2 regions of the Clostridium beijerinckii genome follow, and region 1 is predicted to be linked to the other one. Evidence: riboswitches for the same ligand, from Rfam matches in the RefSeq annotation. Region 1 holds a riboswitch; the other holds the start of a gene.
The links. Region 1 has a riboswitch for FMN ahead of PZA12_RS02690 (ECF transporter S component). Riboswitches for the same ligand answer to the same signal wherever they lie in the genome.
Positions count from the first base shown of each region.

Region 2: linked by a shared signal. The riboswitch ahead of ribD (bifunctional diaminohydroxyphosphoribosylaminopyrimidine deaminase/5-amino-6-(5-phosphoribosylamino)uracil reductase RibD) and the one ahead of PZA12_RS02690 (ECF transporter S component) in region 1 are both predicted to bind FMN.

Region 1 is NZ_CP144906.1:533,934-543,908, forward strand. Features, by position in the region: gene PZA12_RS02680 (bifunctional 4-hydroxy-2-oxoglutarate aldolase/2-dehydro-3-deoxy-phosphogluconate aldolase) at 17-643, shown strand; gene PZA12_RS02685 (bacteriohemerythrin) at 961-1,350, shown strand; FMN riboswitch at 1,509-1,626, shown strand; gene PZA12_RS02690 (ECF transporter S component) at 1,815-2,396, shown strand; gene rd (rubredoxin) at 3,169-3,330, shown strand; gene PZA12_RS02700 (DeoR/GlpR family DNA-binding transcription regulator) at 3,526-4,290, shown strand; gene rimI (ribosomal protein S18-alanine N-acetyltransferase) at 4,443-4,883, opposite strand; gene tsaB (tRNA (adenosine(37)-N6)-threonylcarbamoyltransferase complex dimerization subunit type 1 TsaB) at 4,883-5,614, opposite strand; gene tsaE (tRNA (adenosine(37)-N6)-threonylcarbamoyltransferase complex ATPase subunit type 1 TsaE) at 5,611-6,072, opposite strand; gene PZA12_RS02720 (metal ABC transporter substrate-binding protein) at 6,520-7,422, shown strand; tRNA gene PZA12_RS02725 (tRNA-Trp) at 7,611-7,685, shown strand; gene PZA12_RS02730 (ABC transporter ATP-binding protein) at 8,234-9,769, shown strand; gene PZA12_RS02735 (ABC transporter permease) at 9,766-9,975, shown strand, end outside.
Region 2 is NZ_CP144906.1:1,445,114-1,455,088, reverse strand. Features, by position in the region: gene PZA12_RS06785 (LacI family DNA-binding transcriptional regulator) at 1-816, opposite strand, end outside; gene ribE (6,7-dimethyl-8-ribityllumazine synthase) at 1,917-2,381, opposite strand; gene PZA12_RS06775 (bifunctional 3,4-dihydroxy-2-butanone-4-phosphate synthase/GTP cyclohydrolase II) at 2,543-3,736, opposite strand; gene PZA12_RS06770 (riboflavin synthase) at 3,801-4,451, opposite strand; gene ribD (bifunctional diaminohydroxyphosphoribosylaminopyrimidine deaminase/5-amino-6-(5-phosphoribosylamino)uracil reductase RibD) at 4,477-5,562, opposite strand; FMN riboswitch at 5,894-6,009, opposite strand; gene PZA12_RS06760 (DUF6398 domain-containing protein) at 6,063-7,313, opposite strand; gene PZA12_RS06755 (amidase domain-containing protein) at 7,774-8,769, shown strand; gene purB (adenylosuccinate lyase) at 9,093-9,975, opposite strand, start outside.

The DNA of each region.
Region 1 (9,975 bases):
TGAGGTGTAATAAATAATGTTTGAAAAAATATATAATACATTAAAAGAAGAAAAGGCAGTAGCTGTTATTAGAACTAAGACATATGAAGAAGCAAAAGAAATAAGTATAGCAGCAATTGAAGGCGGAATGAAAATTATAGAGATAACTATGAGTGTACCAAATGCACCAAAGTTAATAAAAGAATTAAAAGAAGAATATAAAAATGCTTGTGTTGGTGCTGGAACAGTGTTAACAAAAGATGCTGTAGATGCATGTATTGAAAACAATTCTGATTTTATTGTTTCTCCTTGTATAGATGAAGATGTAATTGCTTATGCAAATCAAAGAAAAGCATTAATAATTCCAGGCTTAATGACAATGTCAGAGTTAAATAAGGCTTACAAATTAGGTTTGAGATTTATTAAAGTATTCCCAGGTAATGTTGTCGGAAAGGCATTTATAGGGGCAGCAAAATCAATATTCCCAGATCTTAGCGTTATGCCTACTGGAGGCGTAAACAAAGATAATATAAGTGAATGGATACAAGCAGGAGCAGATTGTAGCGGTATAGGTAGCGATTTAAATAAAGTTTATAAAAGTAACGGTGTTGCAGGTGTAAAAGAATATTGCGCAGATGTTATAAGTAAAGTTAAAAATTTATAATTTTCAGTAAAGATTTAAAGCACTTAATCAATAAAATTAAGTGCTTTAAATCTTTTTTTATTAATGATTTTCTGAGCTATTTTTTTTAGATATTTATAAAATAGTTATGTTAAAAGGCAGATTGTTTTAGAAAGCAACAGATACTGTTAATATTATTTAAAATGTAGGGTTAAATAATATCAATTTGCAATTTATATTTAGAAATTTATCTATTGAATAAAAGACTAATGATAGTGACTTTATATTAAAAAAATGATATATTAATAAAAAATGGACCGAGTATAATTAAAATAATGAGTAGAAGGAAGGTATTATACATGTATGAAATGAAGGAAGAATACAAAATCGGAATTGATCAGATTGATGAGCAACACAAAAAGCTTTTTGAATTGGCAGATAAAGCTTATACGCTGTTAAAAGATGAATTTGCAATTGATAAGTATGATAAGATAATACATATTATGGATGAACTAAAGGATTACACAATTTTCCACTTCAAGTCAGAAGAAGAATATATGAAAAGCATAAATTATAAAAGACTCTTTACTCAAAAAGTTGAGCATGATAAGTTTATTAAAAGTCTTGAAGAAATAGATTACAAAAACATTGATGAAAATCAAGATGAAAGTTTAATAAAACTTTTGAATTTTTTAAATGATTGGTTAACAGAGCATATATTGAAAACTGATAAGCTCATAGGAGAATAGTATAATTATAATAAAAACGTTTTATTATAATTATTTTGCGGTGAGGGTGAGATATAGAAATCTTACTCTTTTTTTTATTATAAATTTAAAAATGTAAAGAGTACTCAAATAGATGTTGCAAAGTATTGATTAAAGTTATATAATAAAGAAAATAAAATATATATCTTCAGGGCAGGGCGTAAATCCCTACCGGCGGTATAGCCCGCGAGCTTTTAAGAAAGCAGATTCGGTGTAACTCCGAGGCCGACAGTATAGTCTGGATGAAAGAAGGTAACCTATTAGGAATTGAAACTTGATTTATTATTACTTACTGAATGTATGCCCTGATGTATTTTACATCAGGGCTTTTTATTTTTTTATAAGTATTGCAAATAATTCAGGAGTAAATAATGTAATAAGAATACTTTGATACTAAATTCCTAATAAGCTACACCAAGAAGATAATCTTTTGGGAGGCAAAGAATATGAATGAAAAAACAAGTAAATTAATCAAAATCTCTTTATTATCAGCAATTGCAATTATACTTATGTATTTTGATTTTCCAATAATACCTGCGTTTCCATGGCTTAAGATAGATTTGAGTGATGTACCAGCATTGTTGGGTGCTTTTGGATTTGGTCCTGTAGCAGGGGTAATAATAGAATTAATAAAAAATCTTTTGGTTCCATTAATTAGAGGAAGTCAAACAGGTTTTGTTGGAGAGACAGCAAACTTCTTGTTTGGGGCAGCATTAATTTTACCAGCATCATTTATTTACTATAGAAATAAGAGCAAGAAAAATGCAATATTAGGAATGATAATAGGTGGAATTGCAATGGAGGCAATGGGAATTGTGGGTAACATATATTTATTATTGCCAGCTTATGGGATGAAGATGCCAGCAGATATGTTACAGAATTATGTTTGGGCATTACTAGCTTTCAATGGAGTAAAGGCCATTATGGTGTCAGTATTAACATATATTCTATACAAAAAAGTATCTGTTTCAATTTTTAAGGTTGAACCAAACTTTGGCAGCTCAGAAAATAAGACAAAAATTGTATAATTTTAAAATAATATAAGTAGAAAAAGCTGTAACAAAATAATTCAAATTTTGTTACAGCTTTTTATTGTATATTGGTTGGTATATAAATTTAGTATTATATATAACCATTTATATTAAATTGATTTTTAACATGATTATTAAATAAGCTAAAGATGATAATTTATTTAATGTAGGATCAAATTTTAATAGTAACTATTGAAATAAAGAGGAGTGCTTTCTCCTTTCAAATTTATAATTTAGATTTAATTTGGCATACTGGTTATAATAATATATAAATAATTAACTTTAAACAGATATATTATAGTTTTTAGATATATTAATATTTATTATCCCAAAAGTGATAAAGTAAATTTATTAGTAGAAAGTTAAAATTAATTAATAATAATTATTGATTAATAATGGATTATTTGGTATTATATATATAGAAAACATTAAAAGATTAAAGAAGATATTTAATGATCAAGTGAATATAAAGAAAATGAGATCATAATAATTTATCATAGCATTTAGAATGCAACAAGACGAATGGCTAAATGTATATCAAAAGGAATAACAAGTAATAATAAAGAGGTAGTAGTTAAATTATTAACTCTGCAAGAAGTCACAAAAATGATATAATTATAGAAACCTTTAAATTAAAGGTCATTCTAATTAGCTCATTACAATAAATGCAGAAGCGCTTAATTGATATATATTTTACAAGATGATAGATTAACATAGTAAGATATGTATTTATTAATATTTAATTATCAAATCTAAGGGAGGTTTTTTTATGGAAAAATATATTTGTACAGTATGTGGTTATATTTATGATGAGGCAGCAGGTGATCCAGATAATGGAGTTGCACCTGGAACAAAATTTGAAGATATTCCAGACGATTGGGTTTGCCCATTATGTGGAGTTCCAAAATCAGATTTTGAAAAAGAACAATAATAGATATTGTTTTAATTTAAATTTGACTATATAATTATTTTAGAAAATTTATAAATAAGAATAAAATATTTAAAAACAATAGATATAAGGGGCTATCAAAATAATTTTATTAGATTTTGAAAGTCCCTTATAATATATTTATATTAATTATTTACCACAAGGTCCTAAATAATAAAAATGGGAGAATGCATAGATATGTTTACAGAAGAGAGACTAAACGAAATATTAAATATTTTAAATACATATGGAAAAGTTAAAGTTAAGGATTTAAGTAAAAAGTTTAATGTAACAGAAGATTGTATTAGAAAAGATTTAAAACAGCTTGAGCATACGGGAAAGCTAAAAAGGACGTATGGAGGTGCGATCCAAATAAGGGAATCATCTCAGTTGTATGACATTTCAGAAAGAGAGAAGATAGATATTTCAACTAAAAGCATAATTGCTAAGAAAGCCTTAGAGCTAATACAAGATAGGGAAACTATATTTTTAGATTTATCAACAATTAATATTCTTATAGCTAAATCTATTTTGACAACTCAAAAAAGAATAACTGTAGTAACAAATATGTTGGAGATAGCAAATATTTTAGCAAAAGCAACCAATAATATTACGGTTGTAGTTGCAGCCGGGGTTTTAAATAAATCTCTTAATGGCTTTATTGGATCTTCAACTAATGATTTTATTAAAAAATATAAATTCGATAAATCTTTTATAGGAAGTTGTGGAATTGATGCCTTTGACAAAAGTATAACTACTTTTGAAATTGAGGATGGAATCACTAAGGCTACAATAATACAATCTAGTAAAAAGACATTTTTAGTTATGGAGAACAAGAAATTTTTTGTAGATGGTAATTATAAATTTGCAATGATTGATGATATAAATGCCATAATAACGGATGAAAAGCCTAATCAACAAATTATAGATGTATTAGAAAGTAATGAAATTGAATTGATATAGAATAGAAGTGAATCAATTAGTAGAGGTAGTTTTTTGCTACATATAAATTGATGATAAGTGTAAAGAGACAATTTATGCAATTTGAACATAATGATTGCATTAATTGTCTCTTTGATATGTTTACCTAAGCACAGAAATTTGCAATTGAGATATTACTCCTTTAACCACATTAAAATAGCATCTTCCTTGTTATCTTCATAGTACCCTTTTCGAATTCCCTCTTGTTTAAAGTTATATTTCTCATAAAGGGCTTTGGCAGCGGCGTTACTTTTTCTAACTTCGAGAGTATATGCTACACACCCTTGAGATTTACAATAAGATAGTAATTCTTCTAGGAGTTTAGAGGCTATTCCTTGTTTTCGATAGTTTGGATGTATTGCTATGTTTGTTATATGAGCTTCATCCAATACTATCCATGTTCCAGCAAATCCTACAACTTTATCATCAACTTTAGCAACAAAATATTTAGCAACAGGATTGGTTAGTTCCTGCATATAAGAACTTTTGCTCCAGCATATAGAAAAGCTCAACGAGCTTATATCTAAAATTTCATCTATATCTTCTTCTTTCATTAAATTTATAGCTATATTCACTATAATCTCATCCTTTGCTCGTATTCTCTTTCAGCCTGAGATTTTTTAAGATAAACTGGAGCGGAATTTGGATCGTCATATTCTCCGTTCTTTAATAGTATGCTGCCTATTTCGCCTAATGAAGAGGCACGAATTAAATTAAGGTGATTAGGAGGAAAATATGAATTTGGACAATTATCAATCAAATAATCTTTATATTTATCAACACCATCGCCTATAAAAATAACTTTTTCATTTTTGGATTTAATTATTTCTATAAGTTCATCAATATCCAATGCTGAATAATCTAATAGACGTTCCAATTTTATAGGTGAATTTGAATCATTATTGTTATTGCAAGTATATTCTCCTTTATATAGTGAAGTATAAACACTATTTCTTAAAGCATCCATTATAGGGCATATTATACCATCGAAATTAGATACGCTAAATGCAAGTGCATCTAAACTAGAAACACTAATGTAAGGCTTGTTACTTCCCAAGCTAAGACCTTTTATTGTTGCCATGCCTATTCTAAGTCCAGTAAATGAACCGGGACCCTTTGAAATAACATAGCCATCAATATCATCAATACTTAAGTTGTTATTGTTTAGCAACTCTTGAATTATAGACATTAGTATTATAGAGTGTTCTTTCTTATCGTTTAATGTAATTTCTCCAAGTAGTTTATCATCTTTCATCAAAGCAGCAGTTGCCACTTTAGAAGATGAATCTACGGCAAGAATAATCATATTTTCAACTCCTTTATATAATCATATCTTTTTCCATAAGCATTTAGCGTGATTTTCCTATAATCTTCGCCTTTGCTATAATCTTTCTTTATATCTATATGAAGTAAGTCATTTGGTAGAATTTCTTCTATATAATTTGCCCACTCTATTATTGATACTGCATCTGAAAATATATAATCATCAAATCCAATTGCATATATTTCATCAGGATCACTTACTCTATAAACATCGAAATGATTGAGCTTTAATCGACCGCTATCATATTCGTTCACTATAGTAAATGTTGGACTAGTAATATTATCGTTAATGCCTAATCCTTTAGCTATGCCCTTTGTAATATGAGTCTTACCTACACCTAAATCACCAGTTAAGCAGATTATATCACCGGCATTTAATAATTTGCCTAAATTTATTCCTAATTTAGCAGTATCATCTACATTATAAATTTCAAATTCCATGAAGTGCCTCCTTTAAGTGAGAATTAATTCTTATTAATTAGAATTTTATATCAATAACTTACATATAGTTATTATGTATAGAACCTAATAATTGTTAAATCTACAAACTCTCATCTTTTTATTTTATCTCAAAATTGCATAAAAGCAAATTAATAATGTATTAACTAATTTAATTATATAAAACAGGAAATAAGCATCCAAAAAAATGTAATAAATTTGTATATATTTATTTTAAATTAGTTGGTATAATAAAAACAGGTATATGCTAAAATTTAATTAACAGAGTAATTACTGAGGTAACATATGTAACTCAATATATATAAAGTGAATTATTTTATGTTTAACCTAATAAATGTTAATTAATAATTAACTTAAGAAATTAATTACAGTACATATTAAAAATAAAGTTATAAATGAAGTCAGTTAAATTTTGGAGGTGACTTGTCTTTGAAGAAAATTACCTTTGCCATGGTTATAATAACCATAGCATTGTCTTTTGGTATGAGTTTTTTTTCAAATCCTTTATTAGCTAATACTGAGAATAATAGAACTGAAAGCAGAGATAAATATCTAAATATAATGACAGTTAATAAACCACAATATTATATGGTTAAAAAAATTATAAAGGAAAAGAATAATGCAGAGTATATGTTTACTAATGAGAAAGATATTAGTGAATTTAAATATAGTGAAGATGTTTTAAATAATATATCCAATATGGATTTATTTATATATTCCGGTACATCTTTTGAACCATGGAGTGATTCACTAATTAGTGAATTGAAGAAAGGAAACCTTGGGATAATAAATTTAGCTAGAGGCATAAAATTATTAAATTATGGGCATGATAATGACACTAAAGAAAATCCTTACTATTTTGAAGGCATAGAAGAGTATAAAATAGCATTATACAATGTAAAAGCAGCTATTCAAGATAGAGATCCTCAAAATAGAGATTATTATGAGGAAAATTATAATGAAGCTATCAAAAATTTTGATACTAGCATAAAGGAATATAGTGAAAAACTAAAATCCTTAAGTGAATATAAATTTATTACATTAAATAATGATTTTGATTATTTAACTAAGTCTTTAAATTTAAACACTATTCAGCTTGATAATCATGAGTTAAGTGAGTTTATAAAAATTAATAATTTAGATCCTAAAAAAATAATAATAATAGTTGATGGTGAAAAAGGAACAAAATTAGATTTGTCAGGTTATAATACTATAAAGCTGTGGAAATATTATGGAGATATGTCTTTTGATGATTTGATTTTATACAATATAAAAGAATTATCAAAATGGGCTAAACCCAATGAAGTCGTAAATTCTAGTAATGCAAAATAGAATTACTTATTTTTTGAGTTATATATCCTTTTATTATTAGATATGATTATATACTGCACTAAAGAATCTGTAAATTTTGAATATAAATATAAAGTATCTTCTATTTAGTGTAGTTTTATTTTCATGATAATTAATTATAAAAATAAGTTGATTTCTTTATAGATATGTTATATAATGATTATTGTCTTAGGGGTATGGCTCAACGGTAGAGTAGTGGTCTCCAAAACCATTGGTTGTGGGTTCAAATCCTACTGCCCCTGCCACAAAAATCGTAGTACATTGTACTACGATTTTTTTACTTGCAAAAATAAACTCTTAGGACCTAGTGAAAGACGTAGCTTTATATTATTAAAAGTTTTCGGAATTTATTTCCTAATATTTATCATAGAGCAAGATTTAATCAAAAAGAAATTCATACAAAGTAATTTTAGAAATTAAAAAGTATTTTATAGTATGTCAATATTTAAAGTTGATTATATGTTGCTATTGCAGCATGAAAATGTAGAATATTTGCTTTAATAAGCAAATTAAAGATATATTAATCAAACATAAGTTGTACATTTATATATTATAAGAATTTGTAATGCAAAAGTTGATATAAGATGTTATTATAAACCAATAGTAGAACTAAAATAATTAATTTGAAAAATGTTGACAATGAAAAATAAAGAATATATAATGTGGATATAGTTTAGTATAAGTAAAAAAAATTAATATAATTTAAATTAGACAGAGAAGTCTTATTCCGTAATTTATGGAATAAGACTTTTTTATTTTACTAGAAAAATATTTATATGGGAGGAATTATAGAGTGGAATTTCTTAGAATAGAAAATATGACAAAGAAATTTAACAATGTTTTTGCAAATAATAATATTAATTTAATAATAAACAAAGGTGAAGTTCATACTCTTTTAGGTGAAAATGGAGCAGGAAAGAGTACACTTATGAATATTATTGTGGGATTGTACCAACCAACGAAAGGAAATATACACATTAATGGGAATATAGTGAAAATAGATTCTCCTGCAAAGGCAGTTAAAATGGGAATTGGTATGGTACATCAGCATTTTATGCTTGTGGAGGCTATGACTGTTTTTGAAAATATAATATTAGGAATAAGAAAAGATAAATCTATTTTTATTAAAAAAGACATTATTAGAAAAGACATAATGGAGCTTGCGAAGAAGTATGAACTAAATGTAGAACTTGATAAACAAATAACAGAAATATCATTAGGTGAACAGCAAAAGGTTGAGATACTTAAGGCATTATACAGAGGAGCGGAGTTATTAATTTTAGATGAGCCGACAGCAGCATTAACAGATCTTGAAGTTGTTGGATTATTTGAAATTATTAGAAAGCTTATAAGCGAAAAGAAGTCCGTTATTTTTATATCTCATAAGATGAGAGAAGTTTTAGAAATTAGTGATAAAATAACTATTCTTAGACAAGGAGAAACAATTAAAACATTAGATAAAAATAATACAAACTCAGAAGAACTTGCAAATCTTATGATAGGACGAGAGTTAGTTCAGAGTAAATATAAGAAAGTTAAAAGTACAAAAGAAAATATTATTTCAATAGAACATGTAGATTATAATAAGAAATCAAAACATAATGGATTATTTGATATTTCATTAACTATTGGTAAAGGGGAAATAGTTGGCATTGCAGGTGTTGATGGCAATGGGCAATCTCAATTAGCTCAACTGGTAACAGGAGTTATTTCACCAGATAATGGACAAGTTTTGCTGAAATCAAAGAGGATTTCAAAATTCTTACCGGAAAATTTTATAAATTCAAGTGTTTCACATATACCTGAAGACAGAAATAAGATGGGACTTATTGGAAATATGACCATTAAGGAGAATATGGTACTTAAAGATATAGAAAAATCACAATTTTCTCTGGGTAAAGGATGGTTTTTAAAGAAAAAAGAAATTACGAAATATGCGAACAAGATGAAAGAAAAATATGATATCAGATGTGATTCAGTAGAACAGGAAACAAGAAACCTTTCTGGTGGTAATCAGCAGAAAATTATTTTAGCACGTGAAATAGAAGAAAATCCAGAACTTTTGGTAGCAGTACATCCAACAAGAGGGTTAGATGTAGGAGCTACAAGATATGTTCATGATAAGATGATAGCCTCTAGAGATAAAGGCTGTGGAGTTTTGCTTATAAGTGCAGATTTTGATGAAGTATTAAAATTGTCAGATAGAATTTTAGTAATGTTTGAAGGAAAAATTGTTGGTATATTTTCAGGTGAAAATCCTCCAATTAACGAAATTTCCCTTGCTATGGCTGGAAAAACTAATGAAAATATGGAGGAAGTATTAGTATGAAATTAAAAAATGTCTTAATTAAAATGTTTATACCTATCATTTCAATAATATGTGCTTTTATAGTGGGTGCAATATTGATTACAACTATTGGAGGAAATCCAGGAGAGGCTTTCTTGTATTTATTTAAAGGTGCATTTGGAAATTTAACAAGTTTTGGGAAGACATTAGTTAAAGCAATACCTTTAATTTTTACGGGACTTGCAGCA
Region 2 (9,975 bases), 910 kb from region 1:
AATTATGCTTATATCATCTGGTATTGATAATCCTTCCTCCGAAATTGCTTTGTAAGCTCCAACTGCCATTGTATCATTTCCAATGAAAAAAGCTGTTATGTTATTTTTAGATTTTAATGCTTCTTTCATAAGATTATATCCAGCTTTAAAAGTAAATTTCTCTGTCTCATATATGTATTTATTATTATAGATGTTCTTACTTTCCATAAATTCTTTATATTTTATATCCCTTTTATCCAAATATGTATCTCTATAATCTATGCATTCTAATTTCTTTCCACCAATAAAACCAATCTTTCTATGGCCTAAACTGTACAAATAGTCTAAGATTTCATAAGTTGCTTTTCCTAAATCCGCCATCACTGAATCAAATTTATTTTCATCAGGTGAAAAATCTACAAATACTATATTATCATTAGCACTTGCTAATTTATCTATGGTACTTGAAGAGAACTTTCCAATAGCAATTATTCCACTAACATTCTTAATATCCTCAATACTGCTATCCTCACTTAGCTTCACCAAATTAAAATTATTTTCATTACATTTTTTTTCAGCAGCTAACCTTATTGATAAATAATATGGATCTCCTAATTCTTCCTCATAGTTATACCAATAAATAATTCCTATATCCTTGCTTTTCTTATTCTTAGCTTTTTTTGTCTTTGCTGAAACATAATCAAGTTCATCTGCTATTTTTAATATTTTTTCCCTTGTTGTATCACTTACATTTAATGTTTCATCAAAATTTAAAACTCTAGAAACTGTTGCTATAGAAACTTCTGCTATAGAAGCTATTTCCTTTATAGTGGCCAACTTAACTTCCTCCTTTAGCTCGCATAGTCCAAAAAAATTAAACACGAGATTTTGCTGAAAACAAATCTAACTTAAGTGTATCTCACAAGCAAAATATAGTCAAACTGTTACAAGACTTTTGTATATAGATATCAAGCTTTAAAACTAAATTTATGTGATAACTTAACGAAATCATAAATATTTTGATTCCGAAAAGCTATGAAAATATATTTATGATTTCTAGTGAATATATGAGCTTAAAGCTCTAGCAATCTTGTAAATATGTTTATCTAATAAGTTGAATTATTAAATTGGATACCTATAAACCAACTAAGACCTACACGTATGCATATAGCTCGCCGAAATAAAGATTATTCTGTTGTTCCAGTTTCCAATGAAATTATAAATATTTTGATTAAAAAAGAAAACTATAAGAACTTCAGAGATAATTAAGAGAAAGAGGGTCCCACTTAAACTTATTCCATTTTAAATTGAATAAGCAAAGCGTTTCCCCTCTTCCCCTAAATAGCTTGGACAGCTTACTTTATTTCCGCCACATAATTAATTTGACTTCTTATGTAAAAGCACTCATATAATAAATCAAATATATATCTATACCACGCTAGAAATGATAGGTTCTCTTATAACCATAAATAGCCCTTACACCTGATGTTTCCTATAAATATTTATATATGTACATATGAAAATATTTTTATACGTACATATATTTCTTTAAAAATATATACCTTTAATTCTATATAAATATATACATATATTTATAGTCTTATCCACTGATATCCACATAGGTTCAACTATCATTACGCCTATAGATAAACAACTTAGGAATTTGATTTATACTTTATAATAAACGCCATACTAGAAAGCAGAAACATTTTTATGCAACAGGCATTGAAAATGAGCTGCTAAAAGTTCTTAATTGTAGGGTGTTCAACTAATGCTTGTCACACTGAAATTGGGAGCAAGCATTAGTGGTGCAACCTGCAATTTAGCACTTTCAGTGAAATTTTCATAGTCCTGTGAAATAACAATGTTTCTGCTTTCGGTAGATTATTGCATAAGTCTAAGTCATATATTGTTTATCTATATATGCAAAAAATATTTTATCCTATTGTATTAAGTAGGTTCGCCATTTCGATAGCTGAAACTGCACTTTCATATCCTTTATTACCAGCTTTAGTTCCTGCTCTTTCAATTGCTTGTTCTATAGTATTTGTTGTAAGAACACCAAAAATTACTGGCTTTCCACTTTCAAGAGAAACACTTGCAATTCCCTTTGATACTTCTGAGCAAACATAATCATAATGTGATGTAGATCCTTTTATTACTGCTCCTAAACATATTACTCCATCGTATTTAGGGCTCTTAGCCATTTTTTTAGCAATCAGTGGTATTTCAAAAGCACCTGGCACCCATGCAATATCGATATCTTCTTCTTTTACTCCATGTCTCTTTAATCCGTCTATTGCACCTTCTAAAAGTTTTCCTCCAATAAATTCATTAAATCTTCCTACTACTATCCCAAATTTTAATCCTTCTGAAACTAAATTTCCTTCAAATATATTCATTGTTTTTTCCTCCAATATTTTATATTATTTATTTTTTATCAACTTCAATTAGATTTGAATGTAGACTAAATACTAATTGAATTTATAACCACAAATATTACTCCAACTTATCCCCGCTAATGTTACTCCAAATGTAGTAACATGCTATTAGAATTTAGTTATCAAATATTTAGCAAATGATTCATTCTTTCTTTTTTAGTCTTTAAATAAAACTCATCATTTTCATTCAAAGGCATTTGTATTGAAACTCTTTCTACAACTTTTATATCATTTTTTTCTAATCCTTCTATTTTATCTGGGTTATTAGTAATTAATCTAACATTCTTTATCCCTAAAATCTTAAGCATGTCAGCACTTGTTTTGTAATCTCTCATGTCTTCTCTAAATCCTAGAGCCAAATTTGCATCTACTGTATCCAATCCTTGGTCTTGAAGCGCATATGCCTTCAACTTATTTAAAAGTCCTATTCCTCTTCCTTCCTGTCTCATATACAGAAGTATTCCTGAGTCCTCTTTTGCTATCATTCTCATCGAAGCTTCATATTGTTCTCCACAATCACATTTTCTAGATCCTAGAGCATCTCCAGTTAAACATTCAGAGTGAACTCTCACAAGCATTGGTTCATCATTACTTTTAATATCTCCTTTGACTAAAGCCAAATGACATTTTGAGGAATCTTTTTCTTTAAATGCGAGTACTTTAAAATTCCCATACTTAGTTGGAAGATTAGCTTCCGTTTCCATAACGACACTTAAATGTTCTTCTTTTCTGTATTTAACTAGATCCGCTATAGTAACTATTTTTAAATTATGCTCCTTAGCAAACTTTACCAAATCATCTCGCCTTGCCATTGTTCCATCATCTTTTACTATTTCACATATAGCTGCCGCACCTTTAAATCCTGCAAGTTTTGCCAAATCTACTGCTGCCTCTGTATGACCAATTCTCTCAAAGACTCCCCCATTCTTAGCTATCAAAGGAAATACATGCCCTGGTCGTCTAAAGTCATCGCCTTCACTTGCAGTTACAAGTTTATTTATTGTATAAGCTCTTTCAAATGCTGATATGCCTGTTGTCGTATCCTTATGATCTATGGATACTGTAAAAGCAGTTTCATGGTTGTCAGTATTTTTTTCAACCATTGGATTTAATCCAAGTTTCACTGCAATTTCTTCTTCTACTGGTGCACAAACAAGTCCTCTCGCGTACTTAATCATAAAATTGATATTCTCTCCATTAGCCAGTTCTGCTGGAATTACTAAATCCCCTTCATTTTCTCTTCCCTCATCATCTACAATTATTATCATTTTCCCTTCTTTAATATCCTTTAATGCCTCTTCTATACTATTAAACATAATGCTCAGCTCCTTAAATTTATATTTTATATATACCGAAAGTTTATTCTGATGATTTAGATTATTAAAACCCATTTCTTCTTAGGAATTCCATTGTAATATTGCTATTTTCATTTTCTTCTTTTTCTTTTCCACCAAATAACTTTTCTACATATTTACCAATTAAATCGCACTCCAAATTAACCTTTGAATTGACTTTTTTATATGAAAGTATAGTATTATCTATCGTATGAGGTATAACAGAAACCTTAAATACTTCATCATCAACATAAGCAACAGTTAAGCTTATTCCATCTATTCCAATTGATCCTTTATATATAATGTATCTTAGTACCTCCTCAGGTGCAGATATAGTAAACCAAGTTCCATTACTTTCTTCTTTTATGGAAACTATTGTCCCAACACCATCTATATGTCCACTTACAATATGACCACCAAGCCTATCGCTTAATCTCAATGCCCTTTCAAGGTTTACTTTATCTCCAGCCTTTAAATTTCCTAAGTTACTTTTATCTAAAGTTTCTCCCATCACTTCTGCTTTAAAGGAATCTGAATATTTTTCTTTTACGGTTAAGCAAACTCCATTGGTAGCTATACTATCTCCGACTCTAGTTTCCTTTAAAACTTCACTACACTTGATTTCCATAACTCCAAAGCCATTACCTGTACTAAATTTCTCTAACACGCCAACTTCTTCAATAATTCCAGTAAACATCTTCTCCTCCTTATTCTTTCACCTCTTATTTAGCAACATAACCTTCTAGTACTAAGTCCTCTCCAATTGTTCTATAATTAATGTCCTTTAATCTAACTGCGTCATCTAATTTAAAGAACCCTTTTCCTGCTATACTACTTCCGCTGTTTTGTCCACCTATTATCTTAGGGGCTATATAAAATCTTACTTTATCTACAATTCTCTCTTCCAATGCAGAAAAATTTAAAGTCCCTCCACCTTCTATAAGTATTGAATCTATTCCTTCTTCTCCAATTCTCTTAACCAGTTCTTTCAGATTAACTCTATTATCTTTATCTGCCACTTCTATAACTTTAATGCCCATAGATCTTAATTTCTTTTTCTTTTCTTCATCTGATTTCAAAGTCGTTGCTACTATTGCAGCTTTATCATTATTTATAAGAACTTTAGAATCTAATGGAATTCTAAGATTACTATCTACAATAATCCTTATTAGCTTCTTCTCATGGTTGATTCTGCATGTTAGCTCAGGATCATCTTCAATTACTGTATTTACACCTACCATAATCGAATGAAACCTATTTCTTAAGTGTTGAGAATCTTCTCTAGATTCTTTAGATGTAATCCATTTTGATTCTCCACTATAAGTTGCTATCTTCCCATCAATAGACATTCCACTTTTCAAAATAACAAATGGAATCTTTGATGTTATATACTTTATAAAAATCTCATTCAATTCTTTACATTCTTTTTCTTTAATACCTACTACAACTTCAATCCCATGCTCTTTTAACTTTTCCACACTTTTTCCTGAAACTAACTCATTTGGATCTAACATTCCTATTACTACTCTTTTAAACTTCTTTTCAATTATTAGATCTACGCATGGCGGTGTCTTTCCATAATGCGCACAAGGTTCTAAGGTGACGTAAATTGTGCTCCCCTCCACAGGTTTTGTTGCATTTTTCACTGCATTTCTTTCTGCATGAGCTTCTCCATAGCACTCATGATAACCTTCTCCTATTATTTCATTTTCTTTAACTATAACGGCTCCAACTAGTGGGTTAGGATTTACTCTTCCTATTCCTCTTTTAGCTAATTCTAAAGCTATCTCCATGTACTTCTCATCCAAAACTAATCATCTCCAATTTTTTATACTATTTCCTATAATATAATCTTATAAACACTTAGTTGAATTATAATTTAATGAATAATAAAGAAACTCCGGGATTCAAATCCTCGGAGTTTCAAAAATTGTAATAATCATTTATATATACAAGTAAAATTTTAAAATTTATCCTATATATTACAGCACATATTTTAAGCCAGTTCTATCAATCTTATATAATTTCAAACTTAAAAATATATTGCAATAAAAAAACCCTGAATTTTACTTAATTCAGGGTACTTAAATACGAACAAATAACATTTAAAACTTTAATTTTAAATATAATTTATAACATTACTCTCTTCTTTCATCCAGACTTTACTGTCGGCTTCGGAATCTAACCGAATCTGCTTTTTAAAGCTCGCGGGCTGTACCGCCGATAGGGAATTTCACCCAACCCCGAAGATTTCTTTATTCAATTTACAATAATTATAATATCATGAAACTTTATCATTGTAAAGTAACTATCCAAAATTTATTATATCAAATTCTTTCTTCTTTTCTTTAATCCATTGAAGCATCTTAGGATCATTCCAAACATCTAACCCTAAGCTAGCATATTTCATAGCTTCTTCTTCACTTCCAAATCTAATTAGGTTTGGCAAAGAGTTTGAAACTCTTTTTTGTTTTAATATGTATGGTATCACATGCGGATTTCTCTTATAGGCTCTTCTTAAAGCACTTTCTGCCGCTCTAATTTCATTGATGTTATATAATAACGCTACTCTACTATAGTGTATAGCTGCCAAATTGTCCTTTTCATATTTTTCTAGCAGGCTTTTTAGTTGTGCATATCTTTTTTCAATTAAAAGCCAATTAACTACTAAACTTCTAACCACCAATTCATCTTTCTCATCATACTCTAGAATTTCTAAAGCATTATCTATTGCAGCTCCTTTTTCACCAATTTCCCATAAATGAATCGCCAAACTATACTTAGCTCCGAAAAGTTGCCTCGCTATCTTTAATCTAAGAAGCTCTGCTGGTGCATTTTTCAAATCATCTATTCTTAATAAATTCTTTGCTGCTGTAACTGCTTTTTCTAGAAGTTCTGTCTTCTGGTTATTATTTAAACTAGAATCTTTTGATAATATTATATATGCATCCGCACAATCTTCATATACTTCTAAAGCTTCTTTTGCATATTTCGCCTTATTTTTATAATTCTTTTGTCTCCATGCATACTCAATAATTCTTTGAGCCATTATATAATCTTTATGGACAACAAATTTAAAAGGAACTTTTGTTTCATCCTTAACAGCTTTATCCTCTTCTATTTTATCATTCATCGTTAATGCAACTTCTTCTTTAGCTTTTAGCATAGTACCTTCTGAAGCTTCTGCATCCTTATTTTCGCCTATTATCCATTTATTATTATCTTTTGATATATCTAATAAGCTTTTTACTTCCTTTGATTTACTAGAGCCTGTACTACTACTAACACCAAACTCCTTATATAAGTCAGCAACTTTAATATATGGCTTTTCTTTTGAATCAAATAAGTTATTTACAGTTCCTATAGCATGCACTATTCCTGCTCCCCATGAAAAGCTCTTCCCCTTTTTAAATTGTTCTTCATAATTTAAAAATAAAGTTTCTGTTGCTAGAACACAAATATTCTTATAATCTTCATTTAGATATTCATCTGAAAAACTCTTTATTTTTTCAATTATTTCTTCATACTTGCTAGCTATTCCGTTAGATAATTCTTGCATTTCTTCTTATAGCTCCTTTATAAAAATCTTTAACAAATTTGACTTTATCCTACAACAATTATAATTTGCAAGTATAGTCACCAAATTTATAATTTTCATTTTAGATTTACAATATTCTCTATAAAAATATTATAAGTTCATCACTTTTTTCGTCCATATTACATTATAACATATTAAATATATTTGTATCTACTTTTAAATTTTTATGAATATTTTTGTTGTTTTAATCTATAATCTAGGGTATTACAAATCTTAATATATATTTTTCTTAAAACTTTAATTCATTAAGGCATATAAAATAAATGAACATGTTATTTTTTGAATATGCCTAAAGCCCATATTAAACTATTAATCAGGTAGTACAAACAAATAACTTTATAAAAAATTAATTTATTAACACATTTCTATAATTTCCCTCATAAACATATTTAATGATAACAATTTTAAATAAGGAAACTATATGCTAACAGAGAGTTTATATAATTTATCCTTTTTACTATCAATGCCTTATAATAATCTTAATTTAATTTCTAAACATAAGTATAATTTAGATGATACCATATTAAAAGAAATTTACCTAAAAAAATTATTCAGCTTTGAATGGGCAAAAAAATTAAATTCTTCATTTAAAGACTATAAATTTGATTATGCGTATAATATATTAGAACAAATCCCAAGTTTCATTAAAGTTAAATTAATTCTGAAGACTTCTTTTATTATAAAAAATTATCCTCAAAATATAAATTCAGTTTCAATAAATGAATATATACTCATTTTAGAGTATTTGCAAGACAAATGCAAAATACAATTTATAGCAGAGAATGAAGAAAATCCACTTTTATATGAACATATCATAAACACTGATTTATCAAGCCTAGTAAATAGCCTTAACTTCAATGAAAACCGCAACATAAATGCATATAAGGATAAACTTTCATCAATTGATTCATTATTTGAAATGTTTATAGCTTCTAGCTGTCTTTCTACTAATAACCACGATGAAAAAAGATCTTCCAAATTTAATGTCACAGATGCCTGCAATTATGCTGAAAGATTTGCATTAAATTATAATCCTGAATATAAATCATTTTCTGGAATCGGAGGGGATTGTACTAATTTTATGTCTCAAATAATTCATGCTGGGGGTTTTAGTCAAAATGCAGCTTGGAAGCCATACACTCATGCCTGGATTCGAGTTGAAGAGCTATATCAATACTTAATAACGCCAAAATTAGGAGCCACTAAGCTTCCAAACGATAAATCATTAGATAGAGGCTGTTTAATTCAATTTTACACTCCATCTATAGGACGGTATTTTCATAACGGCTTTATTACTTATAGACTTCATAATGGTGACTGTCTTTATTGCTGTCATAGTTATGACAAACTGAATTATCCCCTTAGCCAAATTTATCCTAACAGGTATCCAACACTTAGAGCTTTGAAATTCGATTGATATACAATATCTATCTCAAACTCTAGATTACATTAATCTAAATCAGATACATGTTTACCTGAATACTACCAAAGCATAGCTCTGAAAGCACATAAAAAAATAGGTTGCATCAAGGACCAGCTTGCTTCAACTCTGATTTAGCAAGCTAATCCTGAACAACCTTACTTGTAATTAAATCAATTTTTAATAAGTTAACTAAATTCATTAACTCAGATTATAAATTTTAACTTTCACTTATAACAGTTAGCTTTCAAATACATATTTCATAAATATGTATTTCTTTGATTTATATATATGCTTAATTTTAACGTTTATATTATTTATTATACAGTTATCTCACTCTTAATTTTTAATGCGTCTTCATTATTCTTAATAATAGGATTTACATATTCATCTATAAACTCAACAACTTGACTTGGTGCTCTTCCAACAAACTTAGTTGGGTCTATAATTGCTAGAATTTCTTCCTTAGATAGACCAAATGAATCATCATTTATTATTCTATCGATTAGGTCATTATCTAACCCTTCTCCTTTTACTCTTTGAGCAGCAGCCATAGAGTGCACTCTAATCTGTTCGTGTAATTCTTGTCTATCCTTACCTCTTTTTACAGCTTCCATCATTATATTTTCAGTGGCCATAAATGGTAATTCTCTTTGCACGTGAGATGCTATAACTTTATCATATACTACCATGTTTTCAGCAATATTTATGTATAAATTTAAAACTCCATCTAATGCCAAAAATCCTTCAGCTACAGATAGTCTCTTGTTAGCCGAATCATCTAGTGTTCTTTCAAACCACTGAGTTCCTGCTGTAATTGCCGGATTTAATGCATCTACTATTACATATCTAGCTAATGCACTTATTCTTTCACTTCTCATAGGATTTCTCTTATAAGCCATAGCTGATGATCCTATTTGATTTTTTTCAAATGGCTCTTCCATTTCTTTCATATTTTGAAGTAATCTTAAATCATTACTAAATTTGTAAGCACTTTGAGCAATTTCTGATAATGTATTTAATACGATAGAGTCAAGTTTTCTTGGGTATGTTTGACCTGTTACTCCATAACTTTTTTCAAATCCCATTTTTTCTGCAACAATTTTATCTAAAGATTTAACTTTATTTTCATCCCCATCAAAAAGTTCCATAAAACTAGCTTGAGTGCCTGTAGTACCCTTAACACCTCTAAGCTTTAATGTT